Regions from separate parts of the Shewanella sp. JNE2 genome, predicted to be linked through region 2. Evidence: predicted binding sites of a transcription regulator. Region 2 holds the regulator's gene; each other region holds the start of a gene.
The links. Region 2 encodes sigma-54, which starts transcription at its own class of promoters, with help from an activator protein. Its sites were predicted from a motif close to GTTGGCACGNNNNTNGNNT; they were not measured.
Positions count from the first base shown of each region.

Region 1: MZ182_RS11690 (YccF domain-containing protein) is a predicted target of sigma-54. The motif match lies at 2,944-2,962, and genes of this name have one in related genera.
Region 3: flgA (flagellar basal body P-ring formation chaperone FlgA) is a predicted target of sigma-54. The motif match lies at 3,645-3,663, and genes of this name have one in related genera.
Region 4: fliD (flagellar filament capping protein FliD) is a predicted target of sigma-54. The motif match lies at 4,367-4,385, and genes of this name have one in related genera.

Region 1 is NZ_CP096169.1:2,607,651-2,615,065, reverse strand. It holds gene cctA (tetraheme c-type cytochrome CctA) at 106-456, shown strand; gene MZ182_RS11700 (LuxR C-terminal-related transcriptional regulator) at 1,194-1,829, shown strand; gene MZ182_RS11695 (STAS/SEC14 domain-containing protein) at 1,993-2,370, shown strand; gene MZ182_RS11690 (YccF domain-containing protein) at 2,465-2,872, opposite strand; gene MZ182_RS11685 (pyridoxal-phosphate dependent enzyme) at 3,141-4,169, shown strand; gene MZ182_RS11680 (NrtR DNA-binding winged helix domain-containing protein) at 4,251-4,964, shown strand; gene prs (ribose-phosphate diphosphokinase) at 5,322-6,209, shown strand; gene MZ182_RS11670 (nicotinate phosphoribosyltransferase) at 6,220-7,415, shown strand, end outside.
Region 2 is NZ_CP096169.1:723,200-730,614, forward strand. It holds gene mgtE (magnesium transporter) at 1-712, opposite strand, end outside; gene MZ182_RS03255 (HPr family phosphocarrier protein) at 925-1,200, opposite strand; gene rapZ (RNase adapter RapZ) at 1,187-2,041, opposite strand; gene ptsN (PTS IIA-like nitrogen regulatory protein PtsN) at 2,038-2,481, opposite strand; gene hpf (ribosome hibernation promoting factor) at 2,484-2,771, opposite strand; gene MZ182_RS03275 (RNA polymerase factor sigma-54) at 2,800-4,275, opposite strand; gene lptB (LPS export ABC transporter ATP-binding protein) at 4,379-5,110, opposite strand; gene lptA (lipopolysaccharide transport periplasmic protein LptA) at 5,107-5,661, opposite strand; gene lptC (LPS export ABC transporter periplasmic protein LptC) at 5,648-6,208, opposite strand; gene kdsC (3-deoxy-manno-octulosonate-8-phosphatase KdsC) at 6,205-6,756, opposite strand; gene MZ182_RS03300 (KpsF/GutQ family sugar-phosphate isomerase) at 6,756-7,415, opposite strand, start outside.
Region 3 is NZ_CP096169.1:3,065,648-3,073,062, forward strand. It holds gene flgD (flagellar hook assembly protein FlgD) at 1-731, opposite strand, end outside; gene flgC (flagellar basal body rod protein FlgC) at 756-1,172, opposite strand; gene flgB (flagellar basal body rod protein FlgB) at 1,175-1,579, opposite strand; gene MZ182_RS13700 (CheR family methyltransferase) at 1,724-2,563, opposite strand; gene MZ182_RS13705 (chemotaxis protein CheV) at 2,674-3,594, opposite strand; gene flgA (flagellar basal body P-ring formation chaperone FlgA) at 3,799-4,506, shown strand; gene flgM (flagellar biosynthesis anti-sigma factor FlgM) at 4,580-4,903, shown strand; gene MZ182_RS13720 (flagella synthesis protein FlgN) at 4,906-5,331, shown strand; gene MZ182_RS13725 (LPP20 family lipoprotein) at 5,688-6,137, opposite strand; gene MZ182_RS13730 (FlgO family outer membrane protein) at 6,134-6,766, opposite strand; gene MZ182_RS13735 (flagellar assembly protein FlgT) at 7,050-7,415, shown strand, end outside.
Region 4 is NZ_CP096169.1:4,131,922-4,139,336, reverse strand. It holds gene MZ182_RS18405 (hypothetical protein) at 1-84, shown strand, start outside; gene MZ182_RS18400 (flagellin) at 219-1,019, shown strand; gene MZ182_RS18395 (flagellin) at 1,238-2,044, shown strand; gene MZ182_RS18390 (flagellin) at 2,263-3,078, shown strand; gene MZ182_RS18385 (flagellin) at 3,304-4,110, shown strand; gene fliD (flagellar filament capping protein FliD) at 4,407-5,753, shown strand; gene fliS (flagellar export chaperone FliS) at 5,767-6,147, shown strand; gene MZ182_RS18370 (hypothetical protein) at 6,116-6,442, shown strand; gene MZ182_RS18365 (flagellar hook-length control protein FliK) at 6,432-7,415, shown strand, end outside.

The sequences.
Region 1 (7,415 bases), 1.9 Mb from region 2:
ATCCTTAGCTAAGTTAGATCGAGTCGTGCTATTTATTTTTGGTTGCGAGATGGAAGTCACCCTGACAAGAACTTCCACTGACAATCGCCATTGGAGGATACTATTGTGAGCAAAAAACTATTAAGTGCACTTTTCGGGGCAAGTCTCGCAGCGCTAGCGCTGTCGCCAACCGCATTTGCTGCAGGTCAAAAACTATCAGATTTTCACGCCGAATCGGGTGGATGTGAGAGTTGCCATAAGGATGGTTCACCTTCCGCTGATGGTGCTTTTGAATTTGAACAGTGTCAAAGCTGCCACGGATCTCTTGCTGAGATGGACGCAGTTCATAAACCGCATGATGGCAGTTTAGTGTGTGCAGATTGTCACAAAGTACATGATATGAATGTAGGTGAAAAACCTACTTGTGAGAGCTGCCATGATGATGGTCGTACATCTGGATCTGTTTTGAAAAAATAGACCCGAGCTCTGTTGGTGTTAGCCATCAGTTCTATATCAAAAAATGCCAGCAATTTGCTGGCATTTTTTATGATGATAATTTTTAGCAAATCTCGAGTTAAAGCCCAGCGAGTGAATTGTGTTAAATTTTTGTGATTGTTAATTCAATTTTAAACTTGGGCTTAAGCATAAGTGAGTTACCGCTAGTACATACCATTGTCTCGTATTGGTATCTTAACAAACATAATACAATTATATCTTTTCTTCGTATTAATCATATTAATGTTGTGGAAACTTCAATTTTAAACACTGTAATAAGTACATTTTAGGAAAGGGTAACATTAGCAGTGCGCTAATTGTATCAATGGAATATTGAAACCGTGAGATAGAAAAAGGGCTGTATACCATTTAGTGTAAGCTAAATATTACATGTTATAAAGTCAGTCATGTTGATGTAATCGTTTCATATTGAAAGTATTTATAATGGTATTGTCTTGATATTACGTTCATATCTTAGCTGGGCAAAATTATTTTAAGTTTGAATTCAGTTTACTTCTTGAGAATGTTAAAAATAAAACCTACATATATTGGTTTTTGTACGGTAAATGTTTTTCTCGTAAGTCTTTTGATTCTGTTTTATCTAGTGCTAATATCGTGGCAAGTAATAGACTTGGAAGTCTATTCGACGGATGTTGAAGTCGTATTGAGAGACTTTATCTCAAAGTGAATAATCGTTAACTAGACAGGGAGTGGGCAGGATGTTCAAAATTTTACATTGGATTGTAGTGTCACGATCGCAAATATTAGTGGAATTACTTGCAGGGCGTTGGCCACAGGAGTTTTTGGTTAAACTTTCACCAGTTAATCCCGATGTAATGCTTGAGCACATCAAAGATAACCAAGCCTCTATGGTCGTGATTGACTTAGCGACAGTTGATCTACAAAAAGCCTATCAATTTCAGCGATCACTTGCGCGTGAGCACCCTAGTGTTCGAGTGGTTTATATCCAATTTCCAAAGCAAGTTGATGCGCGTTTTTTAACACAATCGGCGACAACTGCGGGGGTATTTTATCTTGATGCTGGTATAGCTGAAATCAGTTTAGGGCTCTCCAATATCCTAAGAGGGCATAGGGTCATTCCAATGCAACTGATTAATGGCGTCAATGATGATTTTGGCTTATTTGAGGATACTGAACCGCTAACCATCCGTGAGCGCGAAGTATTACAGGCCTTACTCTCTGGCAGCACAAACTTAGACATTGCAAATCAGTTATTTGTTAGTGAAAGTACCATAAAAACTCATTTGTATAGAGTGTTCCGTAAGATCGGGGTTTCAAGCCGCGGTCAAGCAATTGCATGGGCCCAAACTTATTTGCATGATGTGGTTGTTTAATTAGTTCTGAGCATGTTTCAGTTACAGGCATAAATTGCTTTTTATTTCGATAGAGAAAACAAAAGGGTTAGTTTCTTTTGTTTTCTGTGCAACTATATCCCATATTTATGAGTTTTTAGTTGATGCTGAAAATGGGATGTTGGGTGTATTGAAAAGGTGAGACATGCTGACAATTTCTTCTAGCGATGCCGACAATATTATTACTGTTATTGCGTCTGGGTGGATTAATCATCTCGATATTGAATCCCAACTATTACCTTCAATTGAAGCAAAACTTCAAGATCATGCCACAATACGATTGTGGTATGAGTTTAGCCCTGAGTTTGAAGGGATATCGGTGGGGGCCCTTTGGGATGATGCCATGCTCAGCTTATTTCATTTAAGCGATTTTTCCCGTGTAGTGATGATTGCTGATATGGAAAAGCTCGATGCAATGGTAAATGCTTTAGCGTTTATGTTGCCTTGCCCGGTTAAGATTTTTGCTATGAATGAGCGGGATCGAGCTAGAGTCTGGTTAGATGAAGTAGTGGCGATTGAATAACACATTGTCAAAAAGTGTTTATGAAAAATCCAACTGACAGACACCTGATAATACGGTGCTGCCAGTGTAATGGATGCAGCTTGACTCATTGAGTTTAGGCTTTGGCGACGATAGTTTGGCCTATTGGTGTGAGGCTGAGTAAAGCCAACTTAAGATGCTGTATCCCAAAGGGAATACCGATAATCGTCACAAAACAGGCTAAGGCGTGGACCAAATGCCCTATGGCTAACCAGATCCCAAACAGTAAGAACCAAATGATATTTCCTACCATGCCTAATGCACCTGTGCCCAAGTCTTCACGCCCAGTTAAGTGGCGACGGTTCATTTGTTCTTGGCCGAAGGGCCAAAAGGTCATTTCGCCGATAACAAAACAGGCGCGGCCGAAGGGAATACCAATGATACTGATAAAACACAGGATACCTGCGAGCCACCAAGCGAGTCCCATCACAAATCCGCCGAGAACAAACCAAGCTATGTTGAATATTAAGCGTAATACAGCCATTGAAAACTCCTTATGTTTACCCTGTTAGCCTTTATCGTTAGCTTCGATAAATTGAATTTATGTCAATGTCTAAGCGATAACTATGCCAATTATTTAAATTATTAATAATCAATTGGTTAAATTTATGCATTCGAGATTCATGTGTCATTTTCACTAGTTTTTCGCCAAATTGATAATTTCTTAAGGGCGTAACAGGAAAGTTGGAGTTACACTCACTATTCCCTTAACTGGTTTAAAAGCCAGAGAATTTAATTGCTTGAGTCGCTTGATGTTTGCAAATTCCCCTGTTGATACGTTTGCCTTTGCTGGCAGAGACATTTTCCTAAAACGTGATGATTTACTGCATCCGGCGTTTAGTGGCAATAAAGCTCGCAAATTCGGCTATTTTTTAGATCATGAGTTTGCAGGCATCAGCAAGGTGATAGGTCACGGCTCGCCATTGGCTAACTCACTGTATTCATTGTCAACATTAGCGAAGATGAAAGGTTGGCAGTGTGATTTTTATGTAGATCATATTGCCAGTCAAGTGGTTAAACATCCTACGGGCAATTACGCTGCCGCTTTAGCGAATGGCGCCAATATTATCGATTTAAGTGTGTTAATAGCACAAAAGCAGGCGTGCACTCAGCCGCAATCTGAACCTCACGTTTTGTCAAATCTTAATGCTAGTCCTGAGCCTACTGTGCAAGTGGGCGACGTGCGACTGAGTTGCCAAGATTATATCGAGGCTCAAGTACTCGTGAATGAGCCGACGGCGCTTTTTATCCCAGAGGGTGGTCGCTGTGCTTACGCCGAATATGGGGTGAATAGATTGGCGCAAGAGGTAATACAGTTTGCGAAGGCGAATAGATTGGTTGATTTAACGGTGTTTTTACCTTCGGGGACTGGAACGACTGCGTTATTTTTAAATCAGTATTTTATCCGTCAGCAAACGGATATTCGCGTCGTGACTTGTGCCGTTGTCGGTGGCGATGATTATTTGCGCTTGCAATTTTCCTTACTTAATTCCAATACCAGTGAGCATCCACAGATTGTTAATGTCGGCAAGAAATATCATTTTGGTAAACTTTATCCGGAATTTTATGCCATGTGGCAGCGGGTCTGCGCCTCAGGCGTGCAGTTTGAATTACTCTACGATCCCTTAGGTTTTATTGTGCTTGAGGAATATTTACAAGGCGGAGGCTCTCGTCCAGTGATGTATATTCACCAAGGTGGCTTACTCGGGAACGATACCATGTTGCCACGTTATCAGCGTAAATTTGGGCGAAGTGGCTCATCCTGCGCCTCTGATCATTGACTTAGTGACGCTAAGACATAATATGTTTGAAGCTGTGTAATGCTAAGTTAAGCTGATGATTTGGAACGATGGGGAATATCAATGACTGAAGCGGAATATCTCGCCAATTACGATCCTAAGGTTTTTAAAGCTCAGCTACTGACAGTGGATGCTGTATTGTTTACCTATCACGATCAGCAACTTAAAGTACTCCTAGTACAACGCTCAAATCATCCATTTTTAGGTTTATGGGGATTACCTGGTGGTTTTATCGATGAAAATTGCGATCAATCCCTTGAGCAAACTGTATTACGTAAACTGCATGAGAAAACCGCAGTAGTGCCACCTTATATTGAGCAGCTATGCACTGTGGGTAATAGTAGTCGTGATATAAGAGGCTGGTCTGTGACTGTATGTTATACCGCCTTGATGAGTTATCAAGCCTGCCAAATCCAGATTGATTCAGTGAGTGATGTTAAGTGGTGGCCATTAGCGGATGTGTTGCAGATGCCCTTGGCGTTTGATCATCTGCAGTTAATCGAGCAAGCGCGGGAACGCTTAACACAAAAAGCCTTATATTCTTTAGTGCCAGGATTTGCACTGTCTGAACCTTTTACCTTGCCAGAATTGCAGCATGTACATGAGGTTCTACTGGGTAAGCCTATCCAAGGTAAATCTTTTCGTCGGCGGGTTGAACAGGCTGATTTATTGATCGATACGGGATTAAAGCGCACCGAACGGGGTCGTCCTGCTAATTTATACCGCTTGAAACCCAATACCGCATCGTATCGCTTCTTAAGAAATTTAGAATGTTGATCACAGTGAATGTGGATTTAAGCAAGATATTCGCCTTGCTCAATATGAGTAACGGCGACTGCTTATGCCTTATTCATGGTGACTTTGAATCAGTAAAGGCTGTTTAATTACTAATTTTGCCTTAATGTCTCCGGTTCTTGTATTACTCGATACCAATATTGTAGCTTCTTAGTTGTCTTTCCCACTAATAGTGTCCAAAAGACACTATATGCCATTTAAGCATAACATTTCAGGTTGCTCCGTCTGAAATAGTCTAAAAATCAACTTTACACAATAATGTCTTTAAGACACTATTATTCATGTAGACAACAAGGGCGCCGTCAATTTCGGCAATCTTGCCACAGACAGGAGGTTACTATGTCTCAACGTATTCAAACGTCTCAAGATGCTTCTCACGCTCAATGTTCGCAAGCCGATTTTTATCGGTTACCCGCAGCTAGCGATGAGGCTCACTACCGTTTATTTCAATTTGGTGCGGGGGAAAACCATGTTCAAATACTTGTTACTCCTGCTAAACGAGTAACAATCTTTTTCAGTTATCGGGGCGATCATTCCATCATGCAGCTCTTGTTGTTAACTGATGCACTGCGTCGCAGCGGTACAGAGCAAATCGATCTGTTACTGCCTTATATGCCTGGCGCTCGCCAAGATAGGGTGTGTAATGCCGGTGAGGCCTTGTCGGTAAAAGTCTATGCTAGCCTGATTAATCAGCAGCAATATGCTTCTGTCAGCGTTTTTGACCCTCACAGCGATGTCACCGCCGCATTGTTAGACCGAGTTCGGGTAGTAGATAACCACAGTTTTGTTGCCGCGATCGCAGCCCAATTAACGGGGGAGCTAGTGTTAGTCTCGCCCGATGCGGGGGCGAATAAAAAAGTATTCGGCTTAGCTAAAGCGTTACAGGGAATGCCTGTGATCAGGGCCGATAAACATCGTGATGTGGTCAATGGCCATATTATCGCTACCGAAGTGTTCTGTGATGACTTGTCGGGTAAAACCTGCTTAATCGTTGACGATATTTGCGCAGGTGGCAGAACCTTTATTGAACTTGCTATCAAATTAAAGCAAAAGGGGGCCCAAAGCGTCATTTTGATCGTGTCACATTATGAAGATAAGGCCAGCGAGTTGGCACTGCGCGAGGCGGGCATAGACAGATTATTTTGTACCGATAGTTTAGGTGTCCCTGCACATATTTTGAGCAAGTTCTGCCATTGCCATGCTGTTTTGAGTTATATGAATCATTAAGGAAAATATTATGTACTTGAATCCCGTTACCGCCATTGATGGCTATAAAGTCGACCACCGTCGTCAATATCCCGATAATACTCAAGTGATTTTTAGTAACTTAACCGCCCGTAAATCCCGTCGTGGTTATACTGACCAAATGGTGTTTTTTGGCTTGCAATATTTTATCAAGCATTTCTTGATCGACAGTTGGAACCGTGATTTCTTTCAACAACCTAAAGAGCAGGTCATTCGCCAATTCTCCCGCCGTATCAATAACTATCTCGGGCCGAATAATGTCGGCACTCAGCATATTGAGGAGTTGCATGATTTAGGCTATTTACCAATTAAAATCATGGCATTACCTGAAGGCTCAGTGTATCCATTAAAAGTGCCTTGCTTGATTTTGTACAATACCGATGAGCGGTTCTTTTGGTTGACTAATTATCTCGAAACCATCCTTTCCGCTAATGTGTGGGGTATGTGTACCAGCGCCACTACCGCGCTGCAATACCGCAAAATATTTGAGACTTATGCGTTAGAAACCGATGGTGACATCGCTTTTGTTGATTGGCAGGGTCACGATTTTAGTTTCCGTGGCATGTATGGTGCAGAGGCTGCTGTTATGAGCGGCGCCGCCCATTTACTCAGTTTTACGGGCACAGATACCATTCCTGCGATTGATTTTCTTGAACAATATTATCTTGCAGACAGTGATAAGGAACTCGTTGGTGGCAGTGTGGCCGCAACGGAGCACAGTGTGATGTGCGCGGGTGGTATGGAGAATGAATTAGAGACGTTCCGACGTTTGATTGAAGATATTTATCCTAGCGGCATTGTCAGTATCGTTTCTGATTCTTGGGATTTTTGGCAGGTGATGACAGAGTTCACCTTAGCGTTAAAAGACCGCATTCTTGCCCGCGATGGCAAAGTGGTGTTTAGGCCTGATACCGGTTGTCCTGTGAAGATCATTTGTGGCGATCCACAAGCACCAGTGGGAAGCCCTGAGTATAAAGGCGCTATCGAGTGTTTGTGGGATGTCTTTGGGGGCAGCACAACTGCCAAAGGTTACAAATTACTCGATAGCCATGTAGGACTGATTTATGGCGATTCAATTACGATTGAACGTGCTGAAGCCATTTGTGCCGGTTTGAAGGCCAAAGGTTTTGCGTCAACCAATATTGTGTTTGGGATTGGCAGTTTTACCTATCAACACGTGACCCGAGA
Region 2 (7,415 bases):
CGGGCGCGGATACCCAATCGTGACGCTCGAATAATTGGGCGACTTCACTGTCTGACATACCCACTGGAATGCTCTCAATGTCAGGATCCATAATATTACGGATAGGCGTGTTGGGATCGCAGGTGAGCAGATCGGCAAGTCTGACACCGCCGAGGACTTTATCCTGTTTATCGACCACATATAGGGTGTCAGTGGTATCGGGGAGGTTACCCCTTTGCCGCAGATAACGCAGTACAACATCGATATTAACGTCTGGCCTTAGGGTGACGGTATCTGTATTCATCAAGCTGCCAGCCGTCTCATCAGGGTAGGACAGTGCTTGCTCCACTCGTTGACGATTCTGTAGGCTCATCGACTGTAATACTTGTTTATAAACCGTATCTGGTAGACTTCGCAGAATATAGGCGAGATCGTCCGTATCCATACTCGCAGTCGCCTTTGCAACTCGTTCTGGACTCATGGTGCTGATCAGCGGATCTTTCAACTCTTCACTCAGTTCGTCAAGAATCGCCCCTAATTGTTCCTGATCAATTAATTGCCATAGGACTTGCCTTGCCTTTGGTGGTGAAGATTCGAGGATTAACGCGATATCCGATGCCGCCATATTCTGTAGCATTTGCCGCACATGGACAAACATACCGCTGCTAAGGGCTTTGCTGAGCTGGTCGAGGCGATGTCCGACTTGATGACTATCTGAAGCTTCTACGGGCATTTGTCCTCCATAATATGGTGAGGGAAACGGATAATTAGCGACTATTTTCACTGAGTGTGAATATAGCCTAGTCAGAGTAATGGGTTTGATCAGCGGACGCAGGGGACATATTGTAATTGAGCGTCACAGGGAACGTCGAGTCACAAATGAGTACCGATTGAGTACCAGTGAACGGTACAACGGGAATAGGTTAAGTGTAACTTTGCTTAAGATCAGCAGGCTTCGTCAAATTTAGCATCGATTAATGCGCAAATAGCATCAAGCGCGAGTTCTGCATCTGGGCCCTCTGCAATTAGCTTGATGGTTTTCCCCATACCCGTTTCAAGCATCAAAAGACCAAGCACACTTGCCGCTGAGGCTTGTTTATCGCCTTGTATTAACGTTATTGTTGCATCAAACTCAGAGGCTAACACCACCAATTTTGTGGCGGCGCGGGCGTGTAAACCGAGCTTATTACAGATGGTAATCTGACGTTCAAGCTTTGGCATGATCTAGCTCTCGATGGCGTACATTGACCTTATGTTTACCATTACTAAATCGCTTCGCTAATTGTTCTGCCACATAAACCGATCTGTGCTGTCCACCTGTGCAACCAATCGCAATGGTTAAATAACTGCGATTATTACGCTCAAGGTGTGGTAACCAGGTTTCTAGTAAGTTTTCTATCTGCCAAATGAACTTGTTTACCAGGGGCTGGCGATTCAAAAACTCAGCCACAGGTTCATCTAGGCCTGTCAGTGGACGCAATGCTAACTCCCAATGGGGGTTAGGTAAAAAGCGCACATCGAACATAAAGTCGGCTTCTGTAGGCATGCCATTTTTAAAGCCAAAGGACTCAAAGTAGATGACTAATTCTTTATCAACGCTACCAAGAAGAATTTGTCTGACTTGATCGCTTAAATCATAGATATTTAAATTTGAAGTATCTATGTAGTGATCTACCAGTTTGGACATAGGTTCGAGCAGTTTGCCTTCAAGTTTAATGGCTTCTTGTAGGGATACTCGACTTTTAGATAACGGGTGCAGGCGGCGCGTTTCACTGTAGCGTTTAAGTAACACTTTATCGCTTGAATTGAGGAAGAAGCTGGTAATCTCCGTCCCTGCTGGCAGGTTAGAAAGCTGCTGAACCAGCACTTTATCTTGCTCTGGCATATTACGAACATCGACACTAATGGCGACAAGATCGTTACTGCCTTTGAGTTGCTCAAGCAAACTGCCTATTAGTGGCAAGGGAAGGTTATCGACACAGTAATAGCCGAGATCTTCAAGCACCCTAAGTGCGACAGATTTGCCTGAGCCAGAGCGGCCTGACACTATGACCAGTTTCATCCAGTGATTACCTGATAGAGTTCCGTTTCATCATGCGTCTTACGCAGTTGTTTTAATATTTGTTTATCACTTAGCTTTTCTGCCATGCACGACAACGTGCTTAGGTGCTGTTGGCATTGATCCGCCGGCACAAGCAGTGCAAACAAAATATCAACAGGTTGCTTATCGATAGCGTCAAAAGCTATCGGTTCCTCACATTTTACGAGTATTGCAATGGGTTGTGTAATATCGGTTAATCGACCATGTGGAATGGCGATACCGTTACCTATACCTGTGCTCCCCATCTTTTCGCGCGCCACAAGGCTTTCGAAGATCTCTTGAGATGAGAGGGTGGGGTACTGGGCAGCGGCTAAGTCACTGATGAGTTCCAGTACCTTTTTTTTACTGCCCGGAGTGGCGCAGGTAGTGCACTCCGGCCTCAGTATGGTACAAAGTTCCATTATTAGTGTTTTGTTAACTTCTCTTTGTGTTTAATAACCTGACGATCAAGTTTATCGATCAGGACGTCTATGGCAGCATACATGTCAGTATGCTCTGAAGTTGCAAAAACTTCACCACCGGTGAGGTTGATTCGCGCTTCGGCAATCTGTTGCATTTTCTCAACATTGAGCACAACGTGCACATTATGGATCTGTTCGAAATGGCGTTCAAGTTTTGAAAATTTTTCCTCTACATATGCCCGTAACGATTCAGTAATCTCGATATGGTGTCCAATGAGCTTTATTTGCATAGAAACGTCCTCCGATATCCATAGTAGGCTATAAACTTTTACGCTGATTGGAAGGGGGAATAAGCATTGCTTCTCGATACTTCGCAATGGTTCTGCGCGCAACATTTATTCCCTGTTCTGCCAGAAGTTGTGCCATCTTGCTGTCGCTTAATGGTTTTTTCTGGTTTTCCGCGGCAACCAGTTTTTTAATAAAGGCTCTGATTGCTGTGGATGAGCACTCACCGCCATCGTCAGTCCCGACATGGCTTGAGAAGAAGTATTTTAGTTCAAAAAGTCCCTTAGGGGTATGTATGTATTTTTGAGTTGTGACCCGTGAGATGGTGGACTCATGCATTTCAACCGCTTCGGCTATATCGTTAAGTACCATAGGTTTCATAGCTTCTTCACCGTACTCAAAGAAGCCTTGTTGGTATTGAACGATACAATTGGCCACTTTGAGTAAGGTGTCGTTACGACTTTCTAAGCTCTTGATAAACCATTTGGCTTCCTGCAGATGGCCACGAATAAATTGGCTGTCTGCTTGGCTTTTTGTGCTGCGAGCCATGGCGGCATATTGCTGGTTTACATTGATTTTGGGCATGCAATCTGGGTTGAGTTCTACCACCCAACGGCCATTTTTCTTCGATACCGACACATCTGGGATCACATATTCTTCATCCATCGGTGTGATCAACAAACCTGGGCGAGGGTTCAGCGTTTGTATCAGTGCGATACCATCCCGAAGTTCATCTTCTTTCAGTTTGGTTTTACGCATTAACAGCCTAAAATCGCGAGCAGCGATCAGATCTAAATGATCTTTGATCAACATGCGGGCATTTTCGAGATGTGGTGTGTCCGGCGAAAAATGGGATAGCTGGATCAGTAAACATTCGCTGAGATCTCTTGCTGCAACACCAACAGGATCAAAGTGTTGGATACGTTTAAGTACAGCTTCGACTTCGTCTAACTCAATCTCATGATTTCCCATCGCTTCGAGAATATCTTCAGTACTTTGGGTGAGATAGCCCTGATCATCAATGGCATCAATAATGGCAGTGGCAATGGCAAGATCGGTTTCAGAGAAGGGGGTGAGGTTTTTTTGCCATTCTAAATGTTCATGCAGGCCCTCGCTGGTTTCCCCCTGAAAGGGCATATCGTCTTCTCTACTGCCACCCGAACCTGAGTTGGGTGAGGCGGTAAATACTTCATCCCAAGTGGTATCCATGGGCAGTTCATCTGGCATAGATTCTTTGGTCAAGGATTCTGCGGTATCAACAGTGGAGCTATCTTGTTCGGGGGGCAGTGGGCTTGATTCGCTGAAATCGGTGTCTGATAAATTCTGGTTGCGTTCTGTAGGTGCGTCAAATTGCTCATCTTCCAGCTCAAGAAGAGGATTAGAGTCTAAGGCTTGCTGGATCTCTTGTTGTAATTCCAATGACGAGAGCTGCAACAGACGAATCGCCTGTTGTAACTGTGGCGTCATGGTTAACTGTTGGCCCAGTTTGAGCTGGAGTGACGCTTTCATGTTACCGCTGATCCCTACGTTATTATTTTTGAATGAGGCCGCTTGTTATCAGTGAGTGGAGTCTAGTCGCGATAATTTTAGGCTATAGACTCCGCTGGAGTAACTATAGCCTGAATTGTTCACCTAAGTACACAGCCCTAACTTGCTGATTGTCTAAGATCTCTGCAGGAGTTCCCTCGGCAATCAGGTTTCCATGACTTACTATGTAGGCATGTTCACATACGTCTAATGTTTCTCGGACATTGTGGTCTGTGATAAGTACGCCTAAGCCACGACTCTTAAGTTGTTCGATAATTTTTTTGATATCGATGACGGAAATCGGATCAACGCCCGCAAAAGGCTCGTCGAGTAGAATAAACTTTGGATTGGCCGCGAGGGCGCGGGCAATTTCAACTCGGCGACGTTCACCCCCCGAAAGGGACATACCTTGGCTATCGCGAATATGGGTAATATGGAACTCTTCGAGTAGGTGTTCCAGTTCTTCTTCGCGTTCTTCGTCTTTTAGCTCTTTACGGGTTTGTAATACCGCCATGATATTGTCGTGAACGGTCAGCTTACGGAAGATACTGGCTTCTTGTGGTAAGTAACCAATTCCTTTGCGGGCGCGAAGATGCATAGGGTCTGCAGTTAAATCATCATTGTCGATAAAAATATGGCCTTTATCGCTTTTTACTAACCCAACCACCATGTAAAAGGTCGTGGTTTTACCTGCACCATTTGGGCCGAGTAAGCCAACAATTTGGCCGGTTTTGACTGTCAGACTGACGTCTTTAACAACTTGGCGGTTTTTGTAGCTCTTCGCGAGATTTTGTGCTCTTAGGGTGATTTGGGTCATTGAGAATCCTGCTCTTTCACAGGTTTATCTGCGGGTGTTTGGGTTTTGAGATCATCCTGATAGTTTTCAGGTTGGATGATAGTGATCACGCGATCATCACCACTCCCTGTGCTTTCTGCGATCAGTTTTTGTTGAATGATGTTGTAACGAATGAGGTTACCTGTCACTTGACTGCCCGCTTGATCGAGGGAGGCCGAACCTGTCAGTGTTAATGTTCTTGTCGCCATTTCATAGCGAATTTCTTTAGCACTGGCGGAAGCAGGGCGACCATCATCTAATATTTGGGTGTAAGTCGCGGGGTTGCCCGTTGCAACTAAGATTTTGCTGGTTTCACCATCGGCAGAAAAGGCGCGAAGCTGGGCCGCTTGGATTTTGATTGAACCCTGTGTGACTTCTACTGGGCCAAAGAAGATGATTTGGTTGTTTTTGATATCTGCGGTTTGGCTAACGGCTTTAATTTTAACTTCTTGCTGCAGATCTGCGACTTTTGCATAAACGCTCATGCTCATTATCAGCATTAAGCTGGCAAGTAATATCTTATTTTGCTTCATAGGTTCCTACTACCTGACTGGTCAATTGGACTTCCTGCGCGTTCAGGTCCGCATAAAGGCCTTGCCCTTGGATATTAAAATCTTTCCCTGTGACGTAAATGATACGGTCAGAGGTCATTATCATAGTGTTTAGATCAAGTTCTAAAAAACTAGTCGATAAGGTTTGTATCGGCTCTTCAGGGCTAATGGCATCGATAATAACATTATTTTCTAATACAACCTTGCCTGTTTCTTTGTTGAGTTGTCCTTGATCCGCTCTGATCTGCCATTGTGCTTTGCCTTGGTCAGGATAAACAAGATATACAGGTTGAGTGAAATAGGTTTGGCTTTTTAGTTCATAGTGTTCCATGTGCTTGGCGGTGACACGGCTATTCACTTGACCTTGTTCATTAAATTCAATGCTACGCAGATCTTCAATAATGTAATCGGGACTATCTTGGTTATTCAAGCTGCTGTCTGTTTCGTTACCCCGCTTTTGTTGTACTTGCCAGTAGAGAATGAGGGCAGTACCAAAAAAGGCAATGATAGCGAGGGTCACACGACTCATATACTCATCCCGTGGGCCGAAGTGAACTTATTTTGGCTTAACAGCAGTAAATCGGTTAATTCCCGTAGCGCGCCATGTCCGCCGTTGAGGTTGGTGACAAAGTGTGCCTGTTGGCGGACATAGGGATGACCATCGGCGACACATACTGCTAAACCTACCGCGCTCATCACCGGAAGATCGACAATATCATCCCCGATGTAAGCCACTTCTTCTGGGATGACATTATAGTGTGATAGTAGGGCTTGATAAGGCTCGAATTTATTATCAACACCTTGATAAATATCTGTAATGCCTAGGGCAGTCATACGATTGGCAACAATCTTAGATTGGCGACCTGTAATAACTGCCATGTTAAAACCGCTGGTCAGTAGCGAGCGAACACCATAACCATCACGGGTATGAAATGCCTTAAGTTCTTCACCTGCATTACTTAAATAAATGCGCCCGTCAGAAAATACGCCATCAACATCACAGATAAGCAGTTTTATTTTTTGTGCTCTTTGCCAAACATCATCGCTGATAGGGCCGTAAAATCCTTGCTGTGGCATTAAATAACTCCTGCTTTAACCAAATCGAGCATATTAAGTGCTCCGATAGGATGGTGATCTTTGTTTATCACGATTAAACCATTAATATTTTTACTATCCATAACTTGTAGTGCTTGAGCCGCAAGTGCGCTATCGGTAATTGTGATGCAATTGCGAGTCATCACATCGGCAATTGGCGTTGTACGTAGATTCACTTCTGCATCAATCACCCGACGTAAATCGCCATCGGTGAAAATGCCCACTAATTTATGCTGCTCATCAATAACCGCCGTCATACCTAAGCCTTTTTTGGATATTTCATAGAGGGCTTCGGTGATACAAATATCGTGATTGACAAGTGGTAACTCGTTACCGCTGTGCATAACATCGCGGACTCTTAGTAGCAATTTTCGGCCCAGTGCGCCACCTGGATGCGACATGGCAAAATCTTCGCGAGTAAAGCCTTTGGCTTGTAGTAGCGCAATAGCGATTGCATCACCCATCACGAGGGTTGCCGTTGTGCTGGAGGTGGGTGCAAGCCCAAGCGGGCAGGCCTCTTCTGGCACTTCTATACATAAATGGATTTTGGCCAGACGCGCCATCGTTGAATCGGGTTTACCTGTCATCGCAATCACGGGGATAGCTTTTCGTTGAATGACGGGCATTAAGGCCAAGATTTC
Region 3 (7,415 bases), 2.2 Mb from region 2:
AGTTTAAAGGCCATACCACCACGTAGGTTTAAAATTGCACCAGTACTTGCGGTACCTAAAGAAACGCTACTGACATGTGCATAGGTGGATACAGCTAACTGTTGGGATTTACCGTCAACTAACCCACTGGCTTTAATCGAATAGTTACCTGTGACAACAGGCTGACCATTCTTATCTAATCCATCCCAATTGACGTCGATATTACCGCCTTTACTACCATCAACATTAAATGTGGTAATCACTTGTCCTTTTTCATCCTCAACCCGCACATTGATCACTGGAATTTTTTCCGTTGTACTAATCACCCCTTTCATCGAAGGATTTTCACTAGAAACGTATCCAGTATCAGTGGGAAGTAGCACTTTTCGTCCGACAAGCCCCGATGCTTGTAACGCTTGGCTCGATGTCATTACGCTATTTAGATTAACAATTTCTTTATTAAGCTTAGAGATGCCATCTACCGTAGAGAAAGAAGCCATTTGAGCAATCATCTGGTCATTATCCACAGGCTTAAATGGATCTTGCATGGATAATTGTTGACTTAATAACGAGAAAAAATCTTCTTGTGTCAACTGCTGACTTTTCGCTTCAGGCACGATTGACTCTGTTGGTAAACGAAGACTATCCAAAAAAGGATTTCCCGTTGTCGAGTTCGTTGTTACAGCACCTGATTGACTCTTAGTTTGAGTCGTTTGCGTTGACGCTTGATTAACTTGATTAATGAGGCTCACAGCTTACCTCCTAAATAACCCATGTTATTTACCCATCCCAAGTGTTTGTTGCAGCATTGATTTTGCGGCTTCAGCGACTTGAACATTCATTTGATATGAGCGAGAGGCAGAAATCATATCTGCCATTTCTTCCATGACATTTACATTCGGTTTATAAATAAAGCCATCGGCATCCGCCATAGGATGATCTGGTGAATACTCTTTGAGTAAGGGTTTATCACTTTCTACTATCCCCCTTACCGTTACCCCTTGAGAGGTTTGCTGTTGGCTCTGTGCTTTAGCCATTTCAGCTTCAAAAATAGGATGACGAGAACGGTAAGTTTTATCGATACTGCTTGAAACTGAGTCAGCATTTGCAATATTACTGGCCGTAGTGTTAAGCCTTACCGATTGTGCTGACATTCCAGAGCCAGCGACATCAAAAATGCTAAATAAACTCATGATTAATCACCTCTTAGTGCTTTTTTCATGCCACTAAACTTACTATCCAAAAACCCCAGTGACATTTGATATTCGAGGGCATTTTGCATAAAGGCAGATTGTTCCTGTTGAATATCAACAGTATTACCATCACCAGTATCAGGTTGATTTGGAACACGAAATTTAACATATTGGCCCGTTAATTCCGCTAAACCAAAGTGCCGTTCATGATCTGTGATATCGAGATGATTACGCTGTTGCTGTTGGCTACGAGCGGCTTGCATCGCAGCAGAGAAATCGACATCACGGGCTTTATAATGTGGCGTATCGGCATTTGCGATATTACTTGAAATCACTTCAGCCCGTTCAGCACGTATGCCTAAAGTGTATTGATGCACACCCAATGCATTATCGAAATTGATCGCCATAAAATTGCCTCCATAGTGTCACTCGCAGGAATAAAGCAATTCATGTGCCAAAAAGAAGATAATAGTGGTAAACAGTGGTGGCAGGTAAAAATAGCGGCAAAAAATTACCGACATAAGTCGGTAATTTTCAATTAAATAAGCTAGTTAAGTCTTTTTCTGATAATAAATCCCAGGATTACAACGCACCATATCAAACTCATCGGTTAAGCCTGCAATCGATTCTGAAGCCCCTAAAAACAAAATCCCTTTTGGATTAAGAGCGGCAGCAAATTGCCGCAAAATTTTGGCTTTTGCCTCTGGCGCAAAGTAAATTAGCACGTTACGGCAAAAAATAATGTCAAATTTACCTAGCAAAGTATAACTTTCAAGCAGGTTATGAGCTCTAAAGTTAACGAGTCGCTTAACATTATCCTTCAGCTTCATATTGCCAGAAGGTAATGCATCAAAAAACTGACGCTTACGCTCATCCGATAAGCCCCTTGCTAAAGCTAAGCTGTCATATTCAGCATTTTTACAACGCTCTAGCATTGAGGGAGATAAATCTGTTGCTTGAATTGTTGCACCGCCAGCAAGGGCACCCGGTTTTTTCTGCTGATATTCCAAAATGGTCATCGCCAATGAGTAAGGCTCTTGCCCAGATGAGCAAGCTGCAGACCAAATTTTCAATGGACGACCTAAGCGGCTGTACTCTGGAAGTAAAACATTATTTAGCAATTCAAATGGGTAACGATCACGAAACCATAACGTTTCATTTGTCGTCATTGCATCGATAACCTCAGCCCTCAGAGCTCGCTCTGTCGGTTTCATCGAGTGCTTAACCACATCAGATAATGATGGCAGATTATATTTCCCCATCAAAGGGGCAAGACGGCTACGTACTAGATATTGCTTATTTTCACCCAGTACGATGCCGCTATGTTGCTCTAGGAACAACCTAAATTGATTATACTCAGCTTCAGCAAGTGACTTATTTGGCACATTCACGTCCTAGATCCTATCGCTAGCGAGCACCAAAAACAGTGCAAAACTAAAATGTTATAAGGGGCTGATTATAGCGCAAAGCTCAACTCGGCACTAACCCCCAACGCTATCATTTATAAACTTAAATGCTTGTTCACTGCTGCTGCTAATTCATCTGGGTTAAACTTTGCAATAAAATCATTAGCCCCTACTTTTTGCACCATAGCTTGGTTAAACACCCCACTGAGTGATGTATGCAACACAACTTTAATATGTTTAAGCTTTGGATCATCGCGGATTTCAGCCGTTAAGGTATAACCATCCATTTCAGGCATTTCAATGTCAGAGATAATTAATGGAATTTCATCTGCAACATTATCCATTTCACTGGCAATAGCCTTTAACTTATCGAGGGCCTCACGACCATCTTTCGCCGTATCTATCTGCAAATTTAAGGACTCTAAGGAGCGAATGATTTGCTTACGTGCGACAGCGGAATCATCGATAACCATAATATGGTAATGCTGCGTACGGTCGATGGTTAGTTGCTCATTGAGTTCTTCACTAATCGCCGTTTTTACCGGTGAGATTTCATCTAAGATTTTTTCTACATCTAAAATCTCAACCAATTCCCCCTCAATTTCAGTCACCGCTGTAAGATAAGAATAACGACCGGCACCTTGAGGAGGAGGCATTATAGCCTCCCAGTTCATGTTAATAATTCGCTCAACAGAACTGACTAAAAAGCCCTGCACACTTCGGTTATATTCAGAAATAATAATGAAGCAATTTTCAGTACTCGTTAAGGGACGACCACCAGTCGCCGCACTGAGGTCAATAACTGAAATTGTTGTACCTCGAATATGTGCAACCCCCTTCACATTGGCGTTAAGTTTAGGCAAAGTCGTCAGCGGCGGACACTGCAGTACCTCTTTCACCTTAAACACGTTTATCCCGAATCGCTGACGACCATTTAACTTAAATAGCAAAAGCTCTAAACGGTTTTGGCCAACGAGCTGAGTTCGTTTGTTGACTGAATCAAGAATACTCGACATAACTCTGCCTTGTTGTTCTGTTTATGTACGACCCTAAGACTCGTATGAGTATAGGCATATAAATTGCTTACGTCTTACTATCGATAAACATAGTTGAAACTGAGTCAATCTTCTGACATGGATATTTCTGTTGATTTTGGTTATCAGCTTCTCACTTGATAAAAGTATAGGTGCATTCTGGCATTACAAGCTAGTCTCTTCATTATGAAAGTAAATTTAGTCTGTTTTTTGAGTTTTTTCACCCTACTGTTACCCGCGACTGCGAGTACAGAGCCTGTTGCCCCCACCATATCGGCGATATCCGAATTAGCTAAAGCCCTTATTAATGAAAAGATTTCCATACCGGCAAAGGCTAAAGTAGACATAACACCTCAGAATATTGACGCTCGCATGTTACCATCCCAGTGCACATCACCGATAAAAGTTGAAATGGCGAGTGATCGCGACATTAGTCGCAATAATACGATTAAAGTCAGTTGTCATACTCCTGAACTTGCCTACCCTTGGCAAATATTTATCTCAGTTAGAGTCGATATTTTATTTCCTGTCGTGGTTACTACAGAAATTCTGGCACCTGGCGATAGAATCAATGCTAGCCAAATTGAAGTAAGATATATTGAACAAAATAGTTTACGCGGACAACAATTTGACGACCCAAGTCAACTCGAAGGCACACGCGTAAAACGTCGAATTGCAAAGGAATCTCCTATTTTTGCCAACAACCTGTGTTTTGTGTGTAAGAATGACGCAATCTCTATTTATGTACGATCTCCTTCATTTATGTTAAAAACAGCAGGAGAGGCCTTACAAGATGGAAATATTGGTGAGCAAATTAGAGTTAAAAATAGCAGTTCAAACAAACAACTAGATGCAATAGTCATAGGCATTGGCGAAGTCGAAGTTAGAATGTAAAATAATCTAAAGCTTTTCTGTAAGCTGCCGATACCAGTTAAGCAATCCCGTATACACGACGCTGGAGCCTAAAATGGCAATTGATATAAGCAAACTAAACACCGGAACGACGTCTCAAACCCGTTCTGGCGCAACTAAAGTCAGCAGTGAACAATCTGCTCAAGTAGCGACAAAATCGACTCCATCGCAAAAAGGCGACTCTGTAGTCATTACGGCTCAAGCTCAGCAGCTACAAGGAGCTCAGACTAAAATGGCGAGTCTACCCGAAGTTGACCAAAAGAAAGTGGCTGAAATTAAACAAGCCATTGCCGAAGGTCGATATAAAATTGATCCCGAAAAACTGGCCGCCAATATTGCTAGTTTTGAAGCCGAATTAAGTGATCTTAATAAAGAGTAACTATGACAGAAGTAGCTAAACTGGTTGATCAGCAACACGCCCATTTGGCTGTTCTAAAGCAAATTATACTCAAAGAAAAAGGCGCTTTGGTTGACCAAAACGCCGATTTGCTGTTGTCACTCGCAAATGAAAAATCACAATGCCTCAAAACACTTAAAGCCAATGATGAATTGCTGGCCAACCATAGCGACCAATCTCAGCTCACGCAGCAACCTCACCTTAGCCATAAAATGGCAGAAGTTAAGCTGGCATTGGTCGAATGCAAAGAGCTAAATGAGCAAAATGCCAGTTTAATCGACATGAATTTAGCGAGTTTAAATCGCTTTGCTCAAGCTCTACAAGCAAGTCGTAACGCCACTAGCTTGACCTATAACGATAAAGGTAAAACCTCAACAATCTCAAGTTTAGGTAATGATTTAAAAGCTTAATCTCTATTTCAGCTAGTCTCTCTCTCGCAAAATAATCGCCTGCAAAATCAATAACCTAAAAAACCGCGCAAATGCGCGGTCAATGTGTTTATAAGAAAGGGATTGATACGAAAGATTGACGTTTTACGGTGATATAGGACAAAACTTTTCCCACAGGATCTTTTCAACACAAACGCTCAATCACAACAGAGATCCAGCTAAAAAGTTTAGCTGATATGCACTTACCTTCATGCACGCAACTCCTCATTTGAGTAGCATAACTCCGCTTTTTGCTTCGCGATCAAAAGCTCCAAAAGCGTTAGTATTTTAGACGCAAAAATTTGCCAAAGTGAAATCAATATTTGGGTATGACATGCCTAAAAATACGTGACTTCTTTAACTTTTTGTGGACGGTTTTGTTGTTGATAAAGAGCCCAAACTTGAGAAAAATCAAGTTCTAACTCAGTAACATAATGCTCACCAGCGGGATAGCTTTTTACCACTTTAGCCCCGCGAATAACGCCAGATACTGAAGCCTTTACATTGTCATCCGTTAACATCCAATCACTCACACTGCTATTCGCCGTGATCTTTTGACCATAAACTTGTTCCGCCAATTCACGATAAGCCACTATTTTTGACGCTTGCATCGCCATTAACACTTTTTGAGATTGTTCCTTAGCAGGCTGTGTCGCTAATGGCGCATAGCCTATGGCTGTTAATTTGGGAAAACTGGGTGGAGGCACATCTTCCCACTGTACATATCTGTCTTTTGTCACACAGCCACTAAATAAAAGTGTTGCAACGAGTAAAAGGTAATGTCTCATTTTCCATCTCCCAACACACGAACCTCATTCATGCCTGAACTTGATTGCCTATATAAAATACCATTCTGTGAGACCACTTGTTCTGATGCCTGCATATAATTGGCCATTTCTTTTTGGGTAACATAAGTTTGAGACGCAGAAACCACGCGATTGTTACTGATATTCACGATACGTGTATTGATTGCCATGCCATTTGTTGTGGGGCTCATCGTCGATACGACTAAATGTTCAACGGGGAGATTGTTTGATAACTTTTGCCAATCCCGCGTCAAAATAAAGTCACCATTTGCGGTCACCCTTAAGCCATCACCAAGATTTAAATCTACAACATTAAATTGAAAGCTATGCAGTGATGTCATTAATCCTTGCTGTAACTGTTGTGCCATTGCATTAGTGTTGTTCATATCCCCCACCAACACAGGTGTTGTAACTACTATGGGTTGATCTGAACGGAGTGCATCATTTTGTTTAACTAACTCTGTGACAATTCGCTGAGCTAAATGATTAATCGTCGATGTTGGCGGCAAGCCATTGCCATCAACTAAGCTAGGTTTCGGAGGCACAACGGATTTAGCAACGCATCCACCTAACACTATTAGGATTAAGGGAATAATGACACGTTTTAACATTGGGCAGACCTCGTCTAAAGGAATTCTTGGCCATTTAAATGATAATTAGGCCACAGCTACAACACAGGAAATATCAAATGCAAATACCAGACCAAGACAGCAAATTGCCATTGGGATTATATCCATAGCTACTTTATCGGCAGTCATTAGTAAAACTTTATCTAAAGTCCCCTTTCAATAAGGCATGAAACTTGCTTTCTAGTCTAATAGCGTTGTCTGTCAGTAAACTGGCTAAATTAACAATCTCGTCATTCGTGATGGCACAGCATTAAGGACTGAATTGATGCACATATTAAGATCCGCTTCTATCATTAGTTTGAGCCTTACTTTACTTTCAATGTCTGTACAGGCTGAATGGATCGAAGCCAGTGGTGAGGCCATGATTATTAATGGCAATATAGCCCAAGCTAGGGAAGAAGCCATCAATCAGGCAGTAAGTTATGCAACGCTTAATACAGGCATAAGAATATCCAGCGAACAACAAACAACTAATGGCAATCTCACCCAAAGCAGCTTTGCGATAAATAGAAATGCCCAAGCAATCAGCATTCAACTGGTCAATGAGCGGATCCAAGGCCAAAGAATATATGTTTCCCTACGACTTGATCTGAATGAAGACCCTACGCAGCAATGTCCGAATGGGCAATTA
Region 4 (7,415 bases), 1.2 Mb from region 2:
CCCTATCCTTTTTCCTATCAAGTGACATCTTTAATGGCGCAGGGAAATACCAACCGTGAGCAGGTTAGTGCACTGTTAATCTAGTTTTTGAACCTCACCTAATTTAGATCATAAAAATAACCGATAGCGTTTTAGTGATGCGTTATTTATGTCGCTTTAATGAGTTATGCCTGGATTCAGGCCTAATCAAAACAATCGTTATTTTCTGGAGAACTACTATGTTAGGTGTTCATACTAATTACGCTTCAATCGTTGCGCAGGGTGCTGTTAACAAAAGCAATAACCTACTGACTAACGCGATGGAGCGTTTGTCGACGGGTTTACGTATCAACAGTGCATCAGATGATGCAGCGGGTCTGCAAATTGCTAACCGTATGAGTGCAAACGTGAAAGGTATGGAAACTGCCTCACGTAATATTTCTGATGCGACCTCTATGCTGCAAACTGCTGATGGCGCGTTAGAAGAATTAACTATTATTGCCAACCGTCAGAAAGAATTGGCGACCCAAGCGGCGAACGGTGTGAACTCTGATGCTGATAGGTTAGCACTTGATGCTGAATTCCAAGAGTTGATTAAAGAGTCGGCTCGTATCATGACTAATACAACTTATGCAGGTAATGATTTATTTACTAAGTTGGAGGGGGGAGTCCAGTTTCAAATTGGTGCAGGCACTACAGAAACGTTAACTGTAACCAGTGCTAAGCCTACTGCAGTTGCTGGCGATTTAAAAGATACGGCTAAATCAACTCAAGCAATAACCGATGTTGATGCGTATATTAAGGCAGTAGGTACTGCCCGTTCTACCTTAGGTGCAAACATTAACCGTTTAGGTCATACCTCAGCTAACTTAGCTAGCGTGACTGAAAATACTAAAGCCGCTGCTGGCCGTATTATGGATGCCGATTTCGCGGTTGAATCTGCCAATATGACCCGCAACCAATTATTAGTTCAAGCAGGTACAACGGTACTATCTTCAGCTAACCAAAATACGGGTTTAGTCATGGGGTTACTACGCTAATTCCAGTTAAGTCAGTCAGTTTCGTTTTAATGCCAGTGAGTTTAGCTTGCTGGCATTTTTTATGGCGTTTTGAGCATGCAATTTCAGTCTGATTTTTACAGTGTTCATGTACTCTATTTTTAAATCGGTTTTAGTTAAGCGCTTGTGCGGTCGCTTTAGTTAGTTATCCCTGAACTCAGGTCTAACCCAAATGCTCGTTATTTTCTGGAGAACTACATATGCTAGGCGTTCATACTAATTACGCTTCAATTGTTGCACAAGGTGCTGTTAACAAAAGTAATAACCTATTGACTAACGCCATGGAGCGTTTATCGACGGGTTTACGTATCAATAGCGCATCTGATGATGCTGCGGGTTTGCAAATTGCTAACCGTATGAGTGCTAACGTGAAAGGTATGGAAACGGCTTCACGTAATATCTCCGATGCGACCTCTATGCTGCAAACTGCTGATGGTGCGTTAGAAGAGTTGACGACCATTGCTAACCGCCAAAAAGAATTGGCCACTCAAGCGGCGAACGGTGTGAACTCGACAGCTGATTTGAAAGCATTGGATGATGAGTTTCAGGCGTTGATTAAAGAGTCAACTCGTATCATGGGCAAGACTACCTATGCGGGTAATGATTTATTCGCCACATTAAGTACTGGTACTGGTGTTAAATTCCAAATTGGTGCTGGTACTACTGAAACCTTAGATGTTTTAATTGCAAAACCAGCGGATGTTGGTGGTGATCTAACTTCAGCGGCGAATGCGACAGCGGCAATAACAGCCGTTGATACATATATTAAAGAAGTGGGCACGGCCCGCTCTACCTTAGGTGCTAACATTAACCGCCTTGGACATACTGCAGCTAACCTTGCCAGTGTGACTGAAAATACTAAAGCCGCCGCAGGCCGTATTATGGATGCCGATTTTGCGGTTGAATCTGCCAATATGACGCGTAATCAGTTATTAGTTCAAGCAGGTACAACTGTACTGTCTTCAGCTAATCAAAATACGGGTTTAGTCATGGGGTTACTGCGCTAATTCGAGTAAAGCCAGTCAGTTTAGTTTTAATGCCAGTGAGCTTAGCTTGCTGGCATTTTTTATGGCGTTTAGTGTATTTCATCTAACCCTAATTTTTGATTGTAAATGCAGGTGTTTTTGAACATAGGTTTTAGTTATTTGTTTTTACTGTCGCCTTAAATAGTTATGCCTGAACTCAGGCCTAACCAAAACAATCGTTATTTTCTGGAGAACTACATATGTTAGGTGTTCATACTAATTACGCTTCAATCGTTGCGCAGGGTGCTGTTAACAAAAGCAATAACCTACTGACTAATGCCATGGAGCGTTTGTCGACGGGTTTACGTATCAATAGCGCAGCTGATGATGCTGCGGGTTTGCAAATTGCAAACCGCATGAGCGCTAACGTGAAGGGTATGGAAACAGCGTCACGTAATATTTCCGATGCGACCTCTATGCTACAAACCGCTGATGGTGCGTTAGAAGAATTAACGACCATTGCCAATCGCCAGAAAGAATTGGCTACTCAAGCCTCTAATGGTGTTAACTCAACTGATGATTTGAAAGCATTGAATGATGAGTTTAAAGAGTTGAACTCAGAAATCACCCGTATTATTGACAATACAACGTATGCGGGTAATAAACTATTTGAAGCTACAGATGGTGTGCTAGTAAAGGGTACTGGAGTTAAATTCCAAATTGGTGCTGGGACATCAGAAACAATGGATGTTAAATTAGCCGCAATTGATAAAACTGTTACCGGTGATTTAACTACTGGCGCAAATACCGCTATTGGTGCTGTAGATACTTTCTTATCTAAAGTTGGTACTGCCCGTTCAACCTTAGGTGCCAACATTAACCGTCTTGGCCATACTGCGGCTAACCTTGCCAGCGTAACTGAAAATACCAAAGCCGCTGCCGGCCGCATTATGGATGCCGATTTCGCAGTTGAATCTGCCAATATGACACGTAATCAATTATTAGTTCAGGCGGGCACAACAGTACTGTCTTCAGCTAACCAGAATACGGGTTTAGTAATGGGCCTACTGCGCTAATTACAGTTAAGCCAGTCCGTTTTCGTTTTAATGCCAGTGAGCTTAGCTTACTGGCATTTTTTTATGGTGTTTGGTGCATGCCATTTAAGTCTGTTTTTATAGAGGTGATCCCATCTATTTTTAAATAAGTTTTAGTTTTGCGCTGTTGTTGTCGCCTTAGTTAGTTATGCAGCTATACCGAGATTCTGGCATAGCCAAGATAACTGTTTTTCTAGGAGAGCTTATATGTTAGGTGTTCACACTAATTACGCTTCAATCGTTGCACAGGGCGCTGTAAACAAAAGCAATAACCTACTGACTAACGCGATGGAGCGTTTATCAACAGGTTTACGTATCAACAGTGCATCAGATGATGCAGCGGGTTTGCAAATTGCTAACCGTATGAATGCAAACGTGAAAGGCATGGAAACTGCCTCACGCAATATTTCAGATGCGACCTCTATGCTGCAAACTGCTGATGGTGCGTTAGAAGAGTTAACGACTATTGCCAATCGTCAAAAAGAATTGGCGACTCAAGCCTCTAACGGTGTTAACTCTGCTGCTGATTTAACTGCACTAAATGATGAGTTTCAAGAGCTAAATGATGAGATCGAGCGTATTGCTACCAAAACGACTTATGCAGGTAATGACCTTTTTACCAAGCTTACAGATGTAACTTTCCAGATAGGTGCAGGTAAAGATGAAGTTCTGAACGTTAAACTTACAGCGCTTACGGCAGATATTACTGCTCTTAAAGCTGGCGATTTAGAAGGCGCCGCCAATGATGCAATTAAGTTAGTGGATGATTTTATTTCTGCAGTTGGCACTAAACGTTCAACTTTAGGTGCCAATATTAACCGTCTTGGCCATACAGCAGCTAACTTAGCTAGCGTCACTGAAAACACCAAAGCGGCTGCTGGCCGTATTATGGATGCTGATTTTGCGGTTGAATCTGCCAATATGACGCGTAACCAACTGCTGGTTCAAGCAGGTACTACAGTACTGTCTTCTGCTAACCAAAATACTGGCTTAGTGATGGGTCTACTGCGTTAATCTAGCTCAATCTACGTTAGCCTTATTTTACTTGGCTTAACCTAAGGTTGCAGATTTAGCGTTAATGCCAGTGAGCTAAGCTGACTGGCATTTTTATTATTTAAGCCATCCAAATATGCCAATGCAATGGTGTCGCAATCGCTGTTTCAGATTCAGTAGTGGAAGTAGGCTTTCCGTTTGACACTGAGCTACGGAAGTGAGTTGTTATTTTTAGCGATCAAATCTATTTAATCTGCTTAAAAAACAAAGCGTTTACCTTGGCATGTGTTTTGCTTTTCAATTTGTTGGAGGTAGTTATGATTTCAGGTATGAATGCGGCACAATTTGCTCAACAACTGATAGGTGCAGATCGCGCCAGTAAAGATACGCTTTACAAAGGCAAACTAACAGCAAGCAAAACACAGTTAGATGCCTATACGCTGCTCGAAAATAATATGAAGAAAATGGCCACCAAGCTAAGTGAACTGGGTGGCGATGCGGCGAAAAGTAAAATTGCCACTGTGACGGGCGAAAATGCGACAGCGACAGTTAAATCCGATGCGCCAAAGGGTAACTATGACCTGAGTGTACATAAACTTGCACAAGCCCATCAGTTGACTAAAGCCTATTCCTCAGAAAACGAGTTGTTACCAACATCGGGCGTGATCAGTATTCAAGTCGGTAGCGATCCGACTAAGCGTATGGAAATTGATTTAGCAACGGTTAATGGCGGTGCGGCTATTTCTGTGTCCCAGTTACGGGATCTGATCAATAAACAAGCGGGTAATCCTGGTGTGCAAGCGTCACTGGTGCGCACGGGTAATCAAATCGAGTTTATGCTGTCTTCAAAGGAATCGGGCGTCGCGAATCAAATGAAGGTCGAGTTTAATGGCGCAGACTGGGGCATGACAGAACGTCGCGTGGCACAAGATGCTGAACTCACATTAAATGGTATCAATATTACCAGTAGCAGTAACTACTTAGAAAATGTGGTTGATGGCGTTAGCCTCGAATTAGTTAAGGTACATGCGGCTGGTGAAAGCAGCATGATTAAAGTTACAGACGATTTTGAAGCGAATAAGAAAGCGGTTAAGGATTTTGTCGATTCATTTAACTCCTTAATGACGCAAATTAATCAATTAACCCGTTCTATGGGGGTTAAAACTTCTGATTCAGGTACTTCCGATAAAGATAAGGAAGATAAAACCACCGCAGTAAGTGAAGCACAAATTGGTGTGTTGAAAGGGGATACCTCTATCCGCTTACTCCAGTCTCGATTACGTGATTCGGTTTTTGCAACGGCTGCTAATGGGATGCGTTTGTCTGATATCGGGATCGAGATAGGTCGTGATGGAAAACTGAAAATTGACGATGCTAAGCTGACCGATAGTTTTAAAAGTGATCCTGAAAAAGTACAAGCCATGTTTACGGGCCCAGACAGCTATGTCAAAAGTATCGAAAAGACCCTAAAACCTTTTACCCAGTTTAATGGCTATATCGATCAAAAGCAGGAAGCACTAAATAAACAGATCAAAAGCGTGAATGACAGCATGGCGCGCCATGATTATCAAATGAATCAAAAATACCAAATTTATTTGGCTCAGTTTACGGCGATGGAATCTACCATTAACCAATTTAATTCTGCTAGTCAGTTGTTTTCATAGGAAGTTGTTATAAATGTTAAATGAGTACGATCCATTTAATGCCTACAAGCAAACCGCTTTAGATGCACAAGTTGCTGCTGCAACGCCCCATGATATGGTGCGTATGTTGCTTGATGGGTTATTGGAAGAGCTAGAGCGTGCTGCAGGCCATATGGAATATCAACGGTTTGAAGCTAAAGGCATGAGTATTCATAAATGCCTCAATATCGTTCATGGATTGGACTCAATGCTCGATCTTGAGAACGGTGGTGAGGTTGCTATCAGCCTACACCGCCTCTATGACTTTTGTAGCCGTCAGCTTGTCAGTGCCAGTGTTGAAAACAGTGCTGAAGCCTTGGTTCCTATTACTCAGGTGATTACGAATGTCAGAGAAGGGTGGACAAATCTCAATTAAGCAGTGGGCGCGTTTTGGGCATGCTTTACGTCAATATGCCGATGCTCAGGATTGGACTAACGTCCAAAAAGTGAATATCGCTTTGATTAAAGCACTGCAACAAGCGGGTGAGGCCCGTGATACCGAGCAGAAGTTAGCCCGTGAGGCGCTAAAACGTGTACATGCCCAAGTACTACAGGAGCTGATTTTGGCGCGTGATGAATTAGCCGTTGAGATGAGCCGTTTTAGGGAACAACAATCGGGCTTAGCCGCCTATCAATTAACGCAAGTGAGTGGAGCTTTAGATGATCTCTGATCTTCTTTCAACTCGTCATATGGGAACAAATCCTAATGTGACGACTAAAGTGACAAGTGCAGTGGATCAAGATAAAGCGGAATCCTTTACGTTGTTGGCATTACCAGTAGAACCCTCTGCTGAATCTATGCCACAGGAGCGTTCGTTGGATATCACCACTGAACAATCGAAAGAAAGTGGTTATAACCCCTTTTTGAATCAACATATTAATAATTTAGTTGAATCAGCACCTTTTACTGGTGTGGATGCTGTTACTCAGGGGGCAATGTTCAATAGCGAGGCTGAGATTAACTCAACGTCTATTCGCCTCGATGATGTTGCATTCGCGCCTCTGAACAGTCTTACCACTCCAACGGTTGTTGCTCCGCTTGTTCCTGTAACTTTGCCGATTGAAGCATCTAAAACGGAATCTGTAGGTCAAACCTCCGCATCTTTAGTTGGGCTATCAGTTGCCTCACAAAGAGGCGCGCTATTTAGCAGTGGTATGGCGTCATCTATGGCGCTTGTCGGAAGCGCTTCTCAACCTGCCAGTATGAGTACCGAGATTTCCCCAATAAGTAGTGCATTGGCAAAGGATGCAATGACGACTCCTTTCTCAGACTCTAGTCGTTTTGACCATTTGAAGGCCGATACCTCTGTGTTCCAACGTGTGTTGGCAGAACTCAGGGGCCATGAAGCGAAAGATATTAATGCCATTGGTACTCTGCCGATTGTGAGTACACAGGCTGCAAGTGCAACACAATGGGGGCCAGTATCGTTAACACCGACAGCTTCATTGGCGCAGCAAGCACAGGAGATCCTGACTCCCCTAAGAGAACATCTTCGGTTCCAAGTTGACCAACACATTAAAAAAGCGGAGTTAAGGTTAGATCCGCCAGAGCTTGGAAAGATTGACCTTAATATTCGCTTAGAAGGCGATCGTTTACAGGTGCATATGCATGCGGTCAATCCCGCCATTCGTGATGCCTTACTC